DNA from 2 places in the Nonomuraea sp. NBC_00507 genome. Region 1 is predicted to be linked to the other one. Evidence: riboswitches for the same ligand, from Rfam matches in the RefSeq annotation. Region 1 holds a riboswitch; the other holds the start of a gene.

Evidence for each region. Region 1 has a riboswitch for glycine ahead of gcvP (aminomethyl-transferring glycine dehydrogenase). Riboswitches for the same ligand answer to the same signal wherever they lie in the genome.
Region 2: it holds a riboswitch for glycine, as region 1 does, so the genes downstream of both, gcvT (glycine cleavage system aminomethyltransferase GcvT) here and gcvP (aminomethyl-transferring glycine dehydrogenase) in region 1, are expected to answer to the same signal.

What each region holds. Positions count from the first base shown of each region.
Region 1 is NZ_CP107853.1:8,196,597-8,203,523, forward strand. Features, by position in the region: gene OHA25_RS39590 (hypothetical protein) at 1-683, opposite strand, end outside; gene gcvP (aminomethyl-transferring glycine dehydrogenase) at 796-3,621, opposite strand; glycine riboswitch at 3,678-3,792, opposite strand; glycine riboswitch at 3,793-3,892, opposite strand; gene OHA25_RS39600 (MerR family transcriptional regulator) at 3,941-4,561, opposite strand; gene OHA25_RS39605 (bifunctional nuclease family protein) at 4,709-5,179, opposite strand; gene ftsR (transcriptional regulator FtsR) at 5,300-5,953, opposite strand; gene OHA25_RS39615 (FHA domain-containing protein) at 6,012-6,524, opposite strand; gene OHA25_RS39620 (mannose-1-phosphate guanyltransferase) at 6,794-6,927, opposite strand, start outside.
Region 2 is NZ_CP107853.1:11,657,903-11,664,829, reverse strand. Features, by position in the region: gene OHA25_RS55480 (hypothetical protein) at 122-289, shown strand; gene OHA25_RS55475 (hypothetical protein) at 393-992, shown strand; gene OHA25_RS55470 (L-serine ammonia-lyase) at 1,017-2,393, opposite strand; gene gcvH (glycine cleavage system protein GcvH) at 2,451-2,840, opposite strand; gene gcvT (glycine cleavage system aminomethyltransferase GcvT) at 2,837-3,922, opposite strand; glycine riboswitch at 3,957-4,052, opposite strand; glycine riboswitch at 4,053-4,150, opposite strand; gene OHA25_RS55455 (hypothetical protein) at 4,244-5,077, shown strand; gene OHA25_RS55450 (gamma-glutamyl-gamma-aminobutyrate hydrolase family protein) at 5,074-5,766, opposite strand; gene OHA25_RS55445 (3-oxoacyl-ACP reductase) at 5,776-6,540, opposite strand; gene OHA25_RS55440 (aldehyde dehydrogenase family protein) at 6,546-6,927, opposite strand, start outside.

The sequences.
Region 1 (6,927 bases):
AGCGGCAGGGTGCGGGCCAGCAGCTCGATGGCCAGCGCGCTGGTCTGGGGGTCGGCGCCGCCCTCCACGGTGTCGGCGAACTCGGCGCAGGCCAGCTCCAGATGCGCGATCCCCAGCTGCACCCGCAGCCCCGGCACGTCCTCCTCGGGAGCCGACTCCAGCGCCTCCATGAGGACGTCGGCCGCCATCCCGGGCTCGTCGTGCTCCATCAGCAGATCGGCCAGCTGCCGGGCCGCGTGTGCGCCGATCTGGCCGTCGCCGGCCGCCATGGCGGCCCGCAGCTCCGCCTCCGCCTCCTCGAGGCTCGTGGCCAGCCGGGCCAGCGCGAGATGGGCCAGCGGCACGTACGCGGCGGTGCCGACGCCCAGCACGGCCTGCCAGGCGGCCCTGGCCTGCTCGGCCCGTCCCTCCCGCTCGAAGCCCTGCGCGAGATGGCAGGCGGCCTGCGCGGCGTATTCAGGATGGCCGGTGGACAGCGCGGTCCTGGCCGCGGCGCGGGCGGCCTCGACGTCGCCGCGCTCCTCCAGCACCACGGCCAGCCCCACGGCGGCCTGGGCCCGGTCGGGTCCTTCAGGGTCGGCGGCCAGCCGGCTCAGGATGGCGGCGGCTCCGTCGAGATCACCGTCCTCGGCGAGGCGGCGGGCGGTGTCGAGGGGCGGTGTCTCCAGCTCTGAGAACGTCAAGAGAGCTCCTTCTGGCGACGGTCGCACGAAGCTTAACCACTTCTGGCGATCATGTCTGCTCAGTTGACGCTGAAGGACTGGCCGGCCCTCGATTCAGGGCCGGCCGGACGACTCAGTCCTCGTAGGCCTCCAGCGGCGGGCACGAGCACACCAGGTTGCGGTCCCCGTACGCCTGGTCGATGCGCCGCACCGGCACCCAGTACTTGCCGTCCCGCAGCGACGGCACCGGGTAGGCGGCCTCGGTCCGCGAGTAAGGGTGCGCCCACTCGTCGGCGACGACGGACTCGGCCGTGTGCGGCGCGTTACGCAGCGGGTTGTCGGTCTTGTCGTAGTCGCCGGACGCCACCTTGGAGATCTCCCCCCGGATGGCGATCATTGCCTCCGCGAACCGGTCGAGCTCGTCAAGGTCCTCGCTCTCGGTCGGCTCGATCATCAGCGTCCCGGCCACCGGGAACGACATCGTGGGCGCGTGGAAGCCGTAGTCGATGAGCCGCTTGGCCACGTCGTCCACGGTGACGCCAGTCTCCTTGGTGATCTGCCGCAGATCGACGATGCACTCGTGGGCGACCAGCCCGCCGCGCCCGGTGTACAGCACCGGGTAGTGGGGGGCCAGGCGCCGGGCGAGGTAGTTGGCCGACAGGATGGCCTGCTCGGTCGCCGCGGTCAGGCCGTCCGAGCCCATCATCCTGATGTACGCCCACGAGATCGGCAGGATCCCCGCCGACCCGTACGGGGCCGCCGAGACGGGCCCGACGGGCGTGTCGTTGTGCAGCGGGTGGCCGGGCAGGTAGCGCGCCAGGTGGGCGCGCACCGCCACCGGGCCGACACCCGGGCCGCCGCCGCCGTGCGGGATGCAGAACGTCTTGTGCAGGTTGAGATGGGACACATCGGCCCCGAACTCGCCCGGCTTGGCCAGCCCGACCAGCGCGTTGAGGTTGGCGCCGTCGACGTAGACCTGCCCGCCGGCGCCGTGCACCTTGGCGCACACCTCGGTGATGCTCTCCTCGTACACGCCGTGCGTCGACGGGTACGTCACCATGATCGCGGCCAGCGCGTCCCGGTGCTTGTCGATCTTGGCGTCGAGGTCGGCCAGGTCGATGTTGCCGTCGGCGTCGCAGGCCACGACCACCACGCGCATCCCCGCCATGACGGCGCTGGCGGCGTTGGTGCCGTGCGCGGAGGACGGGATGAGGCAGACGTCGCGCCCGCTCTCGCCGTTCGCGCGGTGGTAGGCGCGGATGGCCAGCAGCCCGGCGAACTCGCCCTGCGAGCCGGCGTTCGGCTGGATCGACACCGCGTCGTAGCCGGTGATCTCGGCCAGCCAGCGCTCCAGCGTGCCGATCAGCTCCGTGTAGCCCGCGGCCTGGGCCTCCGGCGCGAACGGGTGGATCGCGGCGAACTCGGGCCAGGTGATCGGCTCCATCTCGGTGCTTGCGTTCAGCTTCATCGTGCAGGAGCCGAGCGGGATCATCGAGCGGTCCAGCGCGATGTCCTTGTCCTGCAGCTTGCGCAGGTAACGCAGCATCGCCGTCTCGGAGTGGTGACCGTGGAAGACCGGGTGGGTCAGGTACGCCGACTCGCGCAGCAGCGCGGCGGGCAACGCGTCGGCGTCCAAGGCCACCTCGGAGGCGTCCACGCCGAACGCCGCCCATACCTTGGTCACGTCGGCGGCGCCGGTCTTCTCGTCGCAGGCGATCGAGACGTGGTCGGCGTCGGCCTGCCAGAGGTTGACGCCCCGCTCGGCGGCCGCGGCGACGACCTCGGCGGCCCGGCCGGGGACGCGCACCAGGACGGTGTCGAAGAACTCGCGGTGCACGACCTCCAGGCCGGCCTCGCGCAGCCCGTCGGCGAGGACGACCGCGTGCCGGTGGACCCGGTGGGCGATGCGGCGCAGCCCGTCGGGGCCGTGGTAGACGGCGTACATGCCGGCGATGACGGCGAGCAGGACCTGCGCGGTGCAGATGTTGCTGGTGGCCTTCTCGCGGCGGATGTGCTGCTCGCGGGTCTGCAGGGCCAGCCGGTAGGCGGGGTCGCCGTCGGCGTCGACGGACACGCCGACCAGGCGGCCGGGCATCTGCCGCTGCAGCCCCTCGCGTACCGACATGTAGGCGGCGTGCGGCCCGCCGAACCCGAACGGCACCCCGAAACGCTGCGAGGAGCCGATGGCGATGTCGGCGCCGAGCTCGCCCGGCGCGGCCACGAGCGTGAGGGCCAGCAGGTCGGCGGCGGCCACGACGAGCGCGCCCGCCTCGTGCGCGGCGGCGGCCACGGCGCGGAAGTCGCGCAGCCGCCCGGAGGCTCCCGGGTACTGGACGAGCACGCCGAAGCACTCGGGCAGCTCGCCGTCGAGCGGGTGCTCCACGAGCGTGATGCCGAGCGGCTCGGCGCGGGTGGCCAGCACCCGCTTGGTCTGCGGCAGCGCGTCGGCGTCGACCACGAACACGTTGCTCTTGGACTTGCCGGCGCGCCGGGCCAGCGTCATGGCCTCGGCGGCGGCGGTGGCCTCGTCGAGGAGGGAGGCCCCGGCGACGGGCAGGCCGGTGAGGTCGGAGACGACCGTCTGGAAGTTCAGCAGCGCCTCGAGGCGGCCCTGTGAGATCTCCGGCTGGTAGGGGGTGTACGCGGTGTACCAGCCCGGGTTCTCCAGCAGGTTGCGGCGGATCACCGCGGGCGTGATCGTGTCGTGGTAGCCCAGGCCGATCATCGAGGTCAGCACCCGGTTGCGGTCGGCGAGGGCGCGGAGCTCGGCGATCGCCTCGGTCTCGCTCGCGGCGGCGGGCAGCTGGAGCCGGTCCTTGGCCCTGATGGCCTCGGGGACGGCCACGGCCACCAGGTCGGACACGGACTCGAAGCCGACGGCCTCGAGCATGCGCTGCTGCTCGGCAGCGGAGGGGCCGATGTGCCGGGATGAGAACGGCGGAGCTGACAGGTCGGTCATGGACAGTGCCTCCCGAGGCTATGGAGACCGGCGCCAGGGCGCGGGCGAGTGCCGGATCTCCCCACTCTGTCAGCGCGGCGTCACCGCGACCTGAGAGCTTCACCCCCGTGAACAGGGGCTTGCACCGTCGGTGAGGCACGCCTGGCGGGCGCGCCTGCTTTCCAGAGTTGCCTCGCCCGAGCGGTACGGGGTGCCTGAGAGATTCCGGGGAGGGTTGCTCCTTCGGCGCCCCGGGACCCGTGGGCCCCAGAGACTCTCCCGCACGGGGTCGTCAGCCTTGCTGTCCTACATTACAGCCCCTATGCGTTACAAGGGGATTTCACCCGATGCGTCGGGCGCGGCGGCGGCGGGCGAGTTCGTCAGCGGGGTGGTCGGCCGGGACGGTGTCCTCGACCGCCGCTCTTTCCCCCGGCAGCTCCGCGAGGGATCCCTCGACCTCGCGCCAGACCCGGCCGAGCGCGATGCCGAACACGCCCTGGCCGCCCTGGAGCAGGTCGATCACCTCGTCGGCGGAGGTGCACTCGTAGACGCTGACGCCGTCGCTCATGAGCGTGATCTGGGCGAGGTCGGCGACCCCGCGATCGCGCAGATGCTGCACGGCCGTGCGGATCTGCTGCAGCGACACCCCGGTGTCGAGGAGCCGCTTGACGACTTTGAGCACCAGGATGTCGCGGAAGCTGTAGAGCCGTTGGGAGCCCGAGCCTTGCGCGGCCCTGATCGTGGGCTCTACCAGGCCCGTGCGCGCCCAGTAGTCGAGCTGCCTGTAGGTGATGCCGGCCGCCGCGCAGGCCGTGGGCCCGCGGTATCCGATGTCGCCCGGCAACGCCGCCGGCTGCTCGTCGAAGAGCAGTCCCTGCTCCCCGGCACGCTGCCGCGCGTCCTCACGCCGTACCGGATCTTCCTGGCCGGCCGTCTTTCCCTCGCCGCTGCTGACCGCCACGCGGACCTCCGGCTTTCTCTCATCCCGTGGCCTGATCTGGGGGTTCATGAAGGGCGGCCACGGGTTTCACTTGCACCGTAGGACCGTGACCATGCTCAGTCAACGATCCGGCTCGGCGCGTCGTGAAGCGTAAATGCACCGAAATACCTACCCCGCCCTGCCGAAGTCTTCGGGAGTGATTGTGTCAAGGAACTCCCTGAACTTCTCCACCTCGTCCTCTTGGTCGTCGGGGATGACCACGCCGGCCTCCTGGACCACCTCCTCGCTGGCGAAGATGCGGGCTCCGGTGCGCAACGCGAGCGCGATCGAGTCCGACGGCCGCGCGCTCACCTCCACGCCGTTGGAGAACACCAGATCGGCGAAGAAGATGCCATCACGCAGCGCGACAATGTTGACCGCCCGCAGGCCGACGCCCAGGGCGCTCAGGACGTCACGGAAAAGGTCATGGGTGAGCGGCCGCGGCGGTGGCTCCTCCGCTTGGGCCAGGGCGATCGCCGTCGCCTCGGTCATGCCAATCCATATCGGAAGGAACCGCTCCCCGTGTGCCTCCTTGAGCAAGACGATCGGCTGGTTTGTGGGCATTTCAACTCTTACGCCCACGACCTCCATCTGCAACACGGGCTGCTCCGTATTCCTGACCGGTCACCCGGCACAGCTCTTCGCTCGACTGGCTACTTCAATTCAACGTAACACCCGGCGGGCCTGGAATGTGCCGTCGGCTCCCTGCTCGCCTCGCTCTCAACGGCCCAGCACCGACCGTACGCCCGTGCGTACCAGAGATGCGTGCAGATCGAGCAAGAGGGCCGAAAGCTCCCTGGCGATCTCCTCCGCCTCGCCGGCGGCCCCGGGGGCGCGCCGTTTCAGCACGGGCGCGACGGTCTGCTCGACCAGACCGCACTCGCGCTCGGCCGCAGCCTTGACCGCGCGCAAATGCCGGGCGTGCAGGCCGAAGCGGGCCAGGGCGCCGACGGTGCGCGCGACCTTCAGCGCCTCCTCGTCGTAGCGCCTGGCCACCGGGGCGAGCAGGCCGTAGTCCTCCAGCTCGGTGAGCGTCTCCTCGTCGATCTCCGCGGCCTCGAGCAGCTCGGCACGGCTGAGCTTGACCTCGTGCTTGTCCTGCACCGCGCGGGGGCGGCCGAAGCTCTCGGCCATCCTGTCCTTGATCACCCGCAGCGGCAGGTAGTGGTCGCGCTGCTCGGTGAGGATGAAACGCAGCTGCTCGACGTGCAGATGCGTGAACTTGCGGTAGCCGGAGGGGCTGCGCTCGGGCTCGATCAGCCCTTCGCCCTCCAAGAACCTGATCTTGGAGATGGTGACATCGGGGAACTCGCCCTGCAGGAGCGCGAGCACCTCCCCGATGCTCATGTGCGAGCGTGCCGCCTGGGGGCTCATGCGACCTTCGGCCTCATGAGCCCAGGGGCCGTGTCCATGCGTCGCTCGCTTGACTCGCTCATGCCCCGGCGTTGCCCCGCATCAGGAAGACCAGGCGGAACTTGCCGATCTGCACCTCGTCGCCGGAGTGCAGCGGCACCTCCTCGATCCGCTCCCTGTTGACGTAGGTGCCGTTGAGGCTGCCGACGTCGCGGACGGAGAACTGGCCACCACGATGCCGGTAGAACTCGACATGGCGGCGGGAGACCGTGATGTCGTCGAGGAAGATGTCGCTCTCCGGGTGGCGCCCGGTCGTGGTCAGCTCCTTGTCGAGCCGGAAACGACTCCCCTGATTGGGGCCCCTGGTCACCGTGAGCAACGCCGTGCCGGGCGGCAGCTGCTCGACGAGCGCCCGCTCGGCCAGGAGCATGTCACCTGTCTCAGCCTCGTATGCCTCGATTCCCGCGACGGAGATCGTCGACGTGGTGTCCCCGGAGACCTCGGGTCTGGTCAGCGGTGACCCACAACGGGAACAGAAACGGGCATCCTCGGGGTTGGCGTGCCCGCACTGCGTGCAGTAGACGCTCGGCATCGATCGGCTCGGCCTCCTACCGCGAAGACGCGGCGACGGTGCTCGGGGCGCGCCTCGCTTCGCTTTCTCACGTTTGCGAATGCCGCAACATACGCTGATCAGCGGTAAAGGTCAACTCGGGGCGCTGGACTGTGGTGTGGACGCAGACAAAGTTACCGCCGCTTCCGCCCCGTGGTCCATGCCGCCGCGCGTTTCAACATTACGATCTTGCGGCGCCGTCCGCGCGCTTCGCGGGCGAACTTTTTCAGATCACACTCGGTGACCGGCCCCTAGGTGGCGGCCTGCTCCACGATGCGCGCCCAGTGTTCGAGCAGCGCCTGGGCGCCGTCCATGTCGGGCGCCTCGGCCCACAGATCGGTGAGGGGCTCGGTGGCGGCGGGCAGGATCAGCACCCAGCTCCCGT
Region 2 (6,927 bases), 3.5 Mb from region 1:
GGACGGGAAGGTCGTTCGTACGGTTCACTGGTTCAGGAATGCTAGACGACATGTGGGGCCTCACGCCTGACGCCTTCCGCTTTTCGAGGTCACTGACGGCACGCCCTCCTCTAGGTGGGTGGTGAGCTACGTTCCGCCCGGTCCGCTCACCCCGGACGTCGGATCATCGTTGATCGCCTTCCGGGAGTGGGCGATGGACCACCTCTACTACGAGCGACTTGTCGATGGAGACGAGCAGGCTGTCGCCGCTTTCAGGTGGGAGAAGGCGCTTATTGACCACGAGGCATAGAGCCCGGTCCAGCGGATGGTCGGAACTCCTGCGGGCGTGCGCGATGTTGATGTGTCCGCATTGGCCGAACGCGCTGATGGCGAATGCGTCGGGTGGCCATGATGTGGGGGAGTTGTCCGGTTCTGGCCTGGCAGTCATCTTCGTGAAATGTGCGATCTCGGACATAGTGCTCACGGTTTCCACTCTCCAGGGCGGGCGGCTTCGTCGAGAGCATCAAGTCGGCCATGCCGAGCGAGTACTGGAGATAACGGTTGAGGAGGCGTTGGAGGCGGCGAAGGCATCGAAGAACACCACGGTGCGTAAGTTGATCACAGACAACCGCTTCAAGAAGAAGGACGAGGTCTGCATGGACGGGTCCACAGCAGAGGAGCGATTCCGGACGGACAGCCGCCACCTGGCGGAGATAGGTCGCCGGCTGAGCGAGCAACTGCAGCCCGTGACGGTTCGCCTTCCTGCGGAGTTGATCGGCAGAGCTCGCGCAGCGTGGCTTCGGGATGAGGTCGAAGAGCTGCAGGCCGAGGATTTCGAGAAGTGGCTCATGAGGTCGCTGGCGGGTGAGTTCGCCTTGATAGGGCTGGCTGCCGCTGAGCTCGCAGAGTCCGAGGGCGGCGAGGTGGTCGTCCGGCTCGATCCCCGCCGGATCGCCCACGCACTGTTCGCCGCGGACCTATGGGAGGACCGCCCCTGGGGGGTTGGTGCCTGACGCTTTGTACTGTGGTCGGTCAGGTCAGCACTCGATGACGTTGACGGCTAGGCCGCCTCGCGACGTCTCCTTGTACTTGTCCAGCATGTCCCGGCCGGTGTCCCTCATCGTCTTGATGGCCTTGTCCAGGGCCACAAAGTGCTTCCCGTCGCCGCGCAAGGCGATTCTCGCCGCCGTGATCGCCTTGTTGGAGGCGACCGCGTTGCGTTCGATGCACGGGATCTGGACCAGGCCGCCGATCGGGTCGCAGGTCAGGCCCAGGTTGTGTTCGATGCCGATCTCGGCGGCGTTCTCCACCTGCTCCGGCGTGCCGCCCATGACCTCCGTGAGGGCGGCGGAGGCCATCGAGCAGGCCGAGCCGACCTCGCCCTGACAGCCCACCTCGGCCCCGGAGATCGAGGCGTTCTCCTTGAAGAGGACGCCGATGGCGGCGGCGGTGAGGAGGAAGCGGACTACGCCGTCGTCGTCGGCGTGGGGGACGAAGCGGGTGTAGTACGTCAGGACGGCCGGGATGATGCCGGCGGCGCCGTTGGTGGGGGCGGTGACGATGCGGCCGCCGGCGGCGTTCTCCTCGTTGACCGCCAGGGCGAAGAGCGTCACCCAGTCCATGGCCTGGAGCGGGTCCTTCTCGGGGGGCTCGGTCTGCAGGCGGCGGTAGAGCTGGTTGGCGCGGCGCTTGACCTTGAGACCGCCGGGCAGGACGCCTTCCTTGGAGATGCCGCGGCGGACGCAGTCCGACATGACGTTCCACAGGTTGAGGATTCCGGCGCGGATCTCTTCCTCGGTGCGGCCGAAGGCCTTCTCGTTCTCCAGCATCAGGGCGGAGATCGACAGGCCCGTGTTCGAGCAGTGTTTGAGGAGCTCTTCCCCGGTGGTGAAGGGGTAGGGAAGCACGGTGTCGTCGGGCTTGATGCGGTCGGCGCCGGTGGCGTTCTCGTCCACGACGAAGCCGCCGCCGACCGAGAAGTAGACCTTTTCCCGCAGCGTGTCGCCGTCCGCGGTGTAGGCGGTGAAGCGCATGCCGTTCGGGTGCTCGGGGAGGGAGATCTTGCGTTCGAAGATCAGGTCCTCGCCGACGACGAAGGGGATTTCGTGGGTGCCGTAGAGGTTGACGGTGCCGGAGGCGCGCATCGCGGTCAGGCGGTCGTCGATGGTGTCCACGTCCACGAGTTCGGGCTTCTCGCCCGACAGGCCCAGCAGGACGGCCTTGTCGCTGCCGTGGCCCTTGCCGGTGAGGCCGAGTGAGCCGTACAGGATGGCCTGGACGCGCGCCACGCGCGGCAGCAGGCCGTCCTCGTCCAGGCCGCGGGCGAACTTGTGCGCGGCCGCCATCGGGCCGCCCGTGTGCGAGCTCGACGGGCCGATACCGATCTTGAACAGGTCGAAGACGCTGATCGCCATTGATGGGCGCCTTTCATGCAAGGCCGGGGCCCGCTGAACGGGCCCCGGCGAAATGGGTCAGGACTCGCCTGAGGTGAGCGCCTTGTACTCCTCGGCGGACAGCAGGTCCTCCGCGTCGCCTTCCATGCGGACGCGGAACATCCAGCCCTCGCCGTACGGGTCGCTGTTGACGACCGACGGGTCGTCCACGACGGCCTGGTTGATCTCGACGATCTCGCCGGCGACGGGCGTGTAGATCTCGCTCACGGACTTGGTCGACTCCACCTCGCCGACGGAGTCGCCGCCCTCTACGGTCGAACCGACCTCGGGGAGCTGCACGTAGACCACGTCACCGAGGGCGTCGGCGGCGAAAGCCGTGATGCCGACGGTCACGGTCAGCCCGTCATCGAGCCCGGCCACCCACTCGTGCTCCTTGGTGTAGCTCAGCTCGTCAGGGATGTTGCTCACTTCTTCCTCCTGTAAAAGGGCAGCTCTACCAGGTCCATAGGTTCTTGACTGCCCCGGATGTCCACGGCCAGGCCTTCTTCGATGCCGGTGTCCACGTAAGCCATAGCAATGGGCTTGCCCAGAGTCTGGGAAGGCGCACCGCTGGTGACCTCGCCGACGACGGCGCCGTCTTTGGTCACCGGGTAACCGTGGCGCGGCACCCGGCGTCCCCGCGCGACCAGGCCGACGAGGCGGCGCCGCGGCGGGTCGTCCTTGACCGCCTCGAGCGCCGTCCTGCCGACGAAGTCGCCGGGCTTGTCGAATTTCACCACTCTGCCGAGCCCCGCGTCGAACGGGGTGAGCTCGGCGCTGAGCTCGTTGCCGTACAGCGGCATGCCCGCCTCGAGGCGGAGCGTGTCGCGGCTGGACAGGCCCGCGGGCTTGAGCCCGTACGGCTCGCCGGCCGCCATGAGGGCGTGCCACAGCGGCGCGGCATCCTCGTTCGCGACGAAGAGCTCGAAGCCGTCCTCGCCGGTGTAACCGGTGCGGGCGATCAGCGCCTGCCGGCCGTCCACCACGCCGGGCAGGCCCGCGTAGTACTTGAGGCCGCCGAGGTCGGCGTCGGTGAGCGTGGCGAGGATCTCCTGCGCCCGCGGGCCCTGGACGGCGATGAGCGCGTACTGGTCGGAGCGGTCGTCCACGACGGCGTTGTACGCCTTCGTACGCTCTTTCAGCTCATTTCCGACTTTTTCGTAGTTTGAGGCGTTTGCCACCACCATGAACTCTTCGTCCCCGAGCCGGTAGACGATGAGGTCGTCGAGCACCCCGCCACGCTCGTTCACGATCATGGTGTATCTGGCCCGCCCGGGCTCCAGCGCTGACAGATGCCCGACCAGCGCATAGTCCAGGGCCTGGCCGGCCTGCGGGCCCGTCAGGAAGATCTCGCCCATGTGCGACAGGTCGAACAGCCCCGCCGCCTGCCGGACGGCGTTGTGCTCCGCGGACTCGCTGCCGTACCGGAGGGGCATGAGCCACCCCGCGAAGTCGGTCAGCGTGGCGCCGAGGCTCTCGTGAACGTCTCGTAGCGGTGTCGGTCGGGACATTTATCGCACCTCAGGACAGGATCGGATGCCAGCATCCTCCCCCTCTGTCATCGATGCCTGAGAGCTTCGCCCGGGTTTTGCCGGACTTTCACCTTCGGCGAGGCCCACAGGCCTGCTTTCCAGAGGACACCTCGTCCGTGCGGTCCTTTGCCTTGAGAGGTTCGCGGGGAGGGCTTGCTCCTTCAGGGACCCTGACCGGCTGTCAGGGTGCTCTCCCGCACGGTTTCGTGGGTGATGTCCCGTAAGCCTAGTGCCGTTACGGGGGTCTTGTCGCGTTCGGGCGCCCGTGAACCGCTCGGGCGGTGATGACGTTGAAGGGGCATGAACCGGCGAATGGCGGCCATCGGACTCGCGGCGGCCCTGACCATCACGTCCTGCGGCGCCGAGAGCGCCGCGTCCCCGGCGCCGCCCCCTCGGTACGAGGCCAGCCTGACGGTGCTCGAAGGCCACGGGCACGGGCCTCAGCTGTGTTGGGCGGTGGCCGAGTCCTTCCCGCCGCAGTGCGGTGGCCCCGACGTGGTCGGCTGGGACTGGAGCAAGGTCGGGCACGAGTCGCAGGGCGGCGTGAAATGGGGTTCGTACCGGGTCGTCGGCACTTGGGACGGCGCCCGGCTGACCCTCACGGAGCCGCCCGGCTCGCCCGTGTATGAGGAGCCTCCGACGACCGACTTCACCACTCCGTGCCCCGCGCCCGAGGGCGGCTGGCGGCCCGTCGATCCCGCCAAGGCCACGGAGGCGACCCTGGAGAAGGCGATGAAGCGGGCGGGGACGGCCAAGGAGTTCGCGGGCGCCTGGATCGAACCCATCGGGCCGACGCCTGACCCGTCGGAGGAACTCGACGCCTACGCGCGGGGGCAGGTGCTCAATCTCAGGTTCACCGGCGACCTGGCCGGGCGCGAGGCGTGGATCCGCGAGGTCTGGGGCGGCGCGTTGTGCGTCAGCGGCGCGGAGCGTACCGAGGCCGAGTTGCACGCGATCCAGCGGGAGGTCGAGAAGGAGCTGGGCGACGCCCTCATCTCCTCCGCGCCCAGCGTCACTCGCAACCGGGTCGAGGTGGAGACCTGGCTCGCCTCCGACGACCTGCGCCGCACGTTCGACCAGAAGTACGGCGCGGGCGTCGTCGTCCTCGACAGCGTGCTCAAGCCCGTCGGTTAGCGGCAGGCGGCCACGAAGGTTTCGAAGATCGCGCAGTCCTCGGCCGCCTCCGGGTGCCACTGCACGGCCATCGTGAACGACTCCGTGTCCATCTCGACCGCCTCGATCGTGCCGTCCTCGGCGGTGGCGGACACCGTGAGGCCCGGGGCGAGGCGGTCGATGGCCTGGTGGTGGTAGTGCGGGACCGTCACCGGCTCCGTGCCCAGCGCCTTGGCCAGGCGTGTGCCCGGCACGGGGACGACGGGCAGCGGGCCGAAGCGGCCGGGCGCGGGGGAGTGCCCGTCGTGCCCGACCACGTCGGGGAGGTGCTGGTGCAGGGTGCCGCCGAGGGCGACGTTGAGCACTTGGAGGCCGCGGCAGATCCCCAGGTACGGCAGGCCGGCCTCGAGAGCGGCATTCAGCACCGCAAACTCGGCCTCATCCCGAAATTTGCGAACATAGCCGACCTTTTCCCCCGGCTCCTGGCTGTAGCGGGCCGGGTCGATGTCGCCCCCGCCCGCCAGGATGAGCCCGTCGAGCCGCCCCACGACAGGCGCGGGATCGCCGGCCGGCGGCAGCACGACCGGCTGCCCGCCGGCGCGGACGACCTGCTCCACGTACATGTACGGCAGCAGCGCGACGGTCATGTCCGCCCACACCGTGAACTTCGCCGGCTCGACGTAACAGGTGATCCCGATGACCGGACGCACGATTTCCTCCTAGAGCGGCGTCACGTAGGCGCCGGAGATGCCGCCGTCCACCAGGAACTCGCTGGCCGTGATGAACGACGCGTCGTCGCTGGCCAGGAACGCCACCGCCGCCGCGATCTCCGTCGCCTCGGCGAAGCGCCCCACGGGTACGTGCACCAGCCGCCGCTGCGCCCGCTCCGGGTCCTTGGCGAACAACTCCCGTAGCAACGGTGTGTTGACCGGGCCGGGGCACAGGGCGTTCACCCTGATGCCCTCCCTGGCGAACTGCACGCCCAGCTCCCGCGACATCGCCAGCACGCCGCCCTTGGAGGCGGTGTAGGAGATCTGTGACGTCGCCGACCCCATGACGGCCACGAACGACGCCGTGTTGATGATCGAGCCCTTGCCCTGCCGCCGCATGTACGGGAGGACGTGCTTACAGCACAGGTAGACGCTGGTCAGGTTGACCTCCTGGACGCGGCGCCAGGCGTCGATGCCGGTCTCCAGGATCGAGTCGTCGTCGGGCGGCGAGATGCCGGCGTTGTTGAAGGCGATGTCGACGCTGCCGTAGGTGTCGTACGCCGTCTGGAACATCCTGACGACGTCGTCCTCGCTGGTCACGTCGGCCTTGATGAAGAGGCCGCCGACCTCGTTGGCGGCCTTGCCGCCCGCCTCCTCGTCGACGTCCACGCAGACGACCTTGGCGCCCTCCTCGGCGAACCTGCGGGCCGTGGCGAGCCCGATGCCGCTGCCCGCGCCGGTGATGACCGCCACCCGATCCTGCAACCGCTGCACTTGTTTCACTCCCAGGAGATGAAGACGTTCTTGGTCTCGGTGAACGCCGCCAGGGCGTCCGGGCCGAGTTCCCTGCCGAGTCCGGACTGCTTGAAGCCGCCGAAGGGGGTCCAGTAGCGGACCGAGGAGTTGGAGTTCACCGAGAGCGCGCCCGACTCGACCGCCCTGGCCACCCGGAGCGCCCGCCCGACGTCCCGGGTCCAGATGGAGCCGCTCAGTCCGTACGGAGTGTCGTTGGCGATCCTGACGGCGTCGGCCTCGTCCTTGAACGGCGCCACCGACACCACGGGCCCGAAGATCTCCTCGTTGAACGTCCGGTCGGTGACGTCGGGGGTCAGCACGGTCGCCGGGAACCAGAAGCCCTTGCCCTGCGGGCACGTTCCCTGG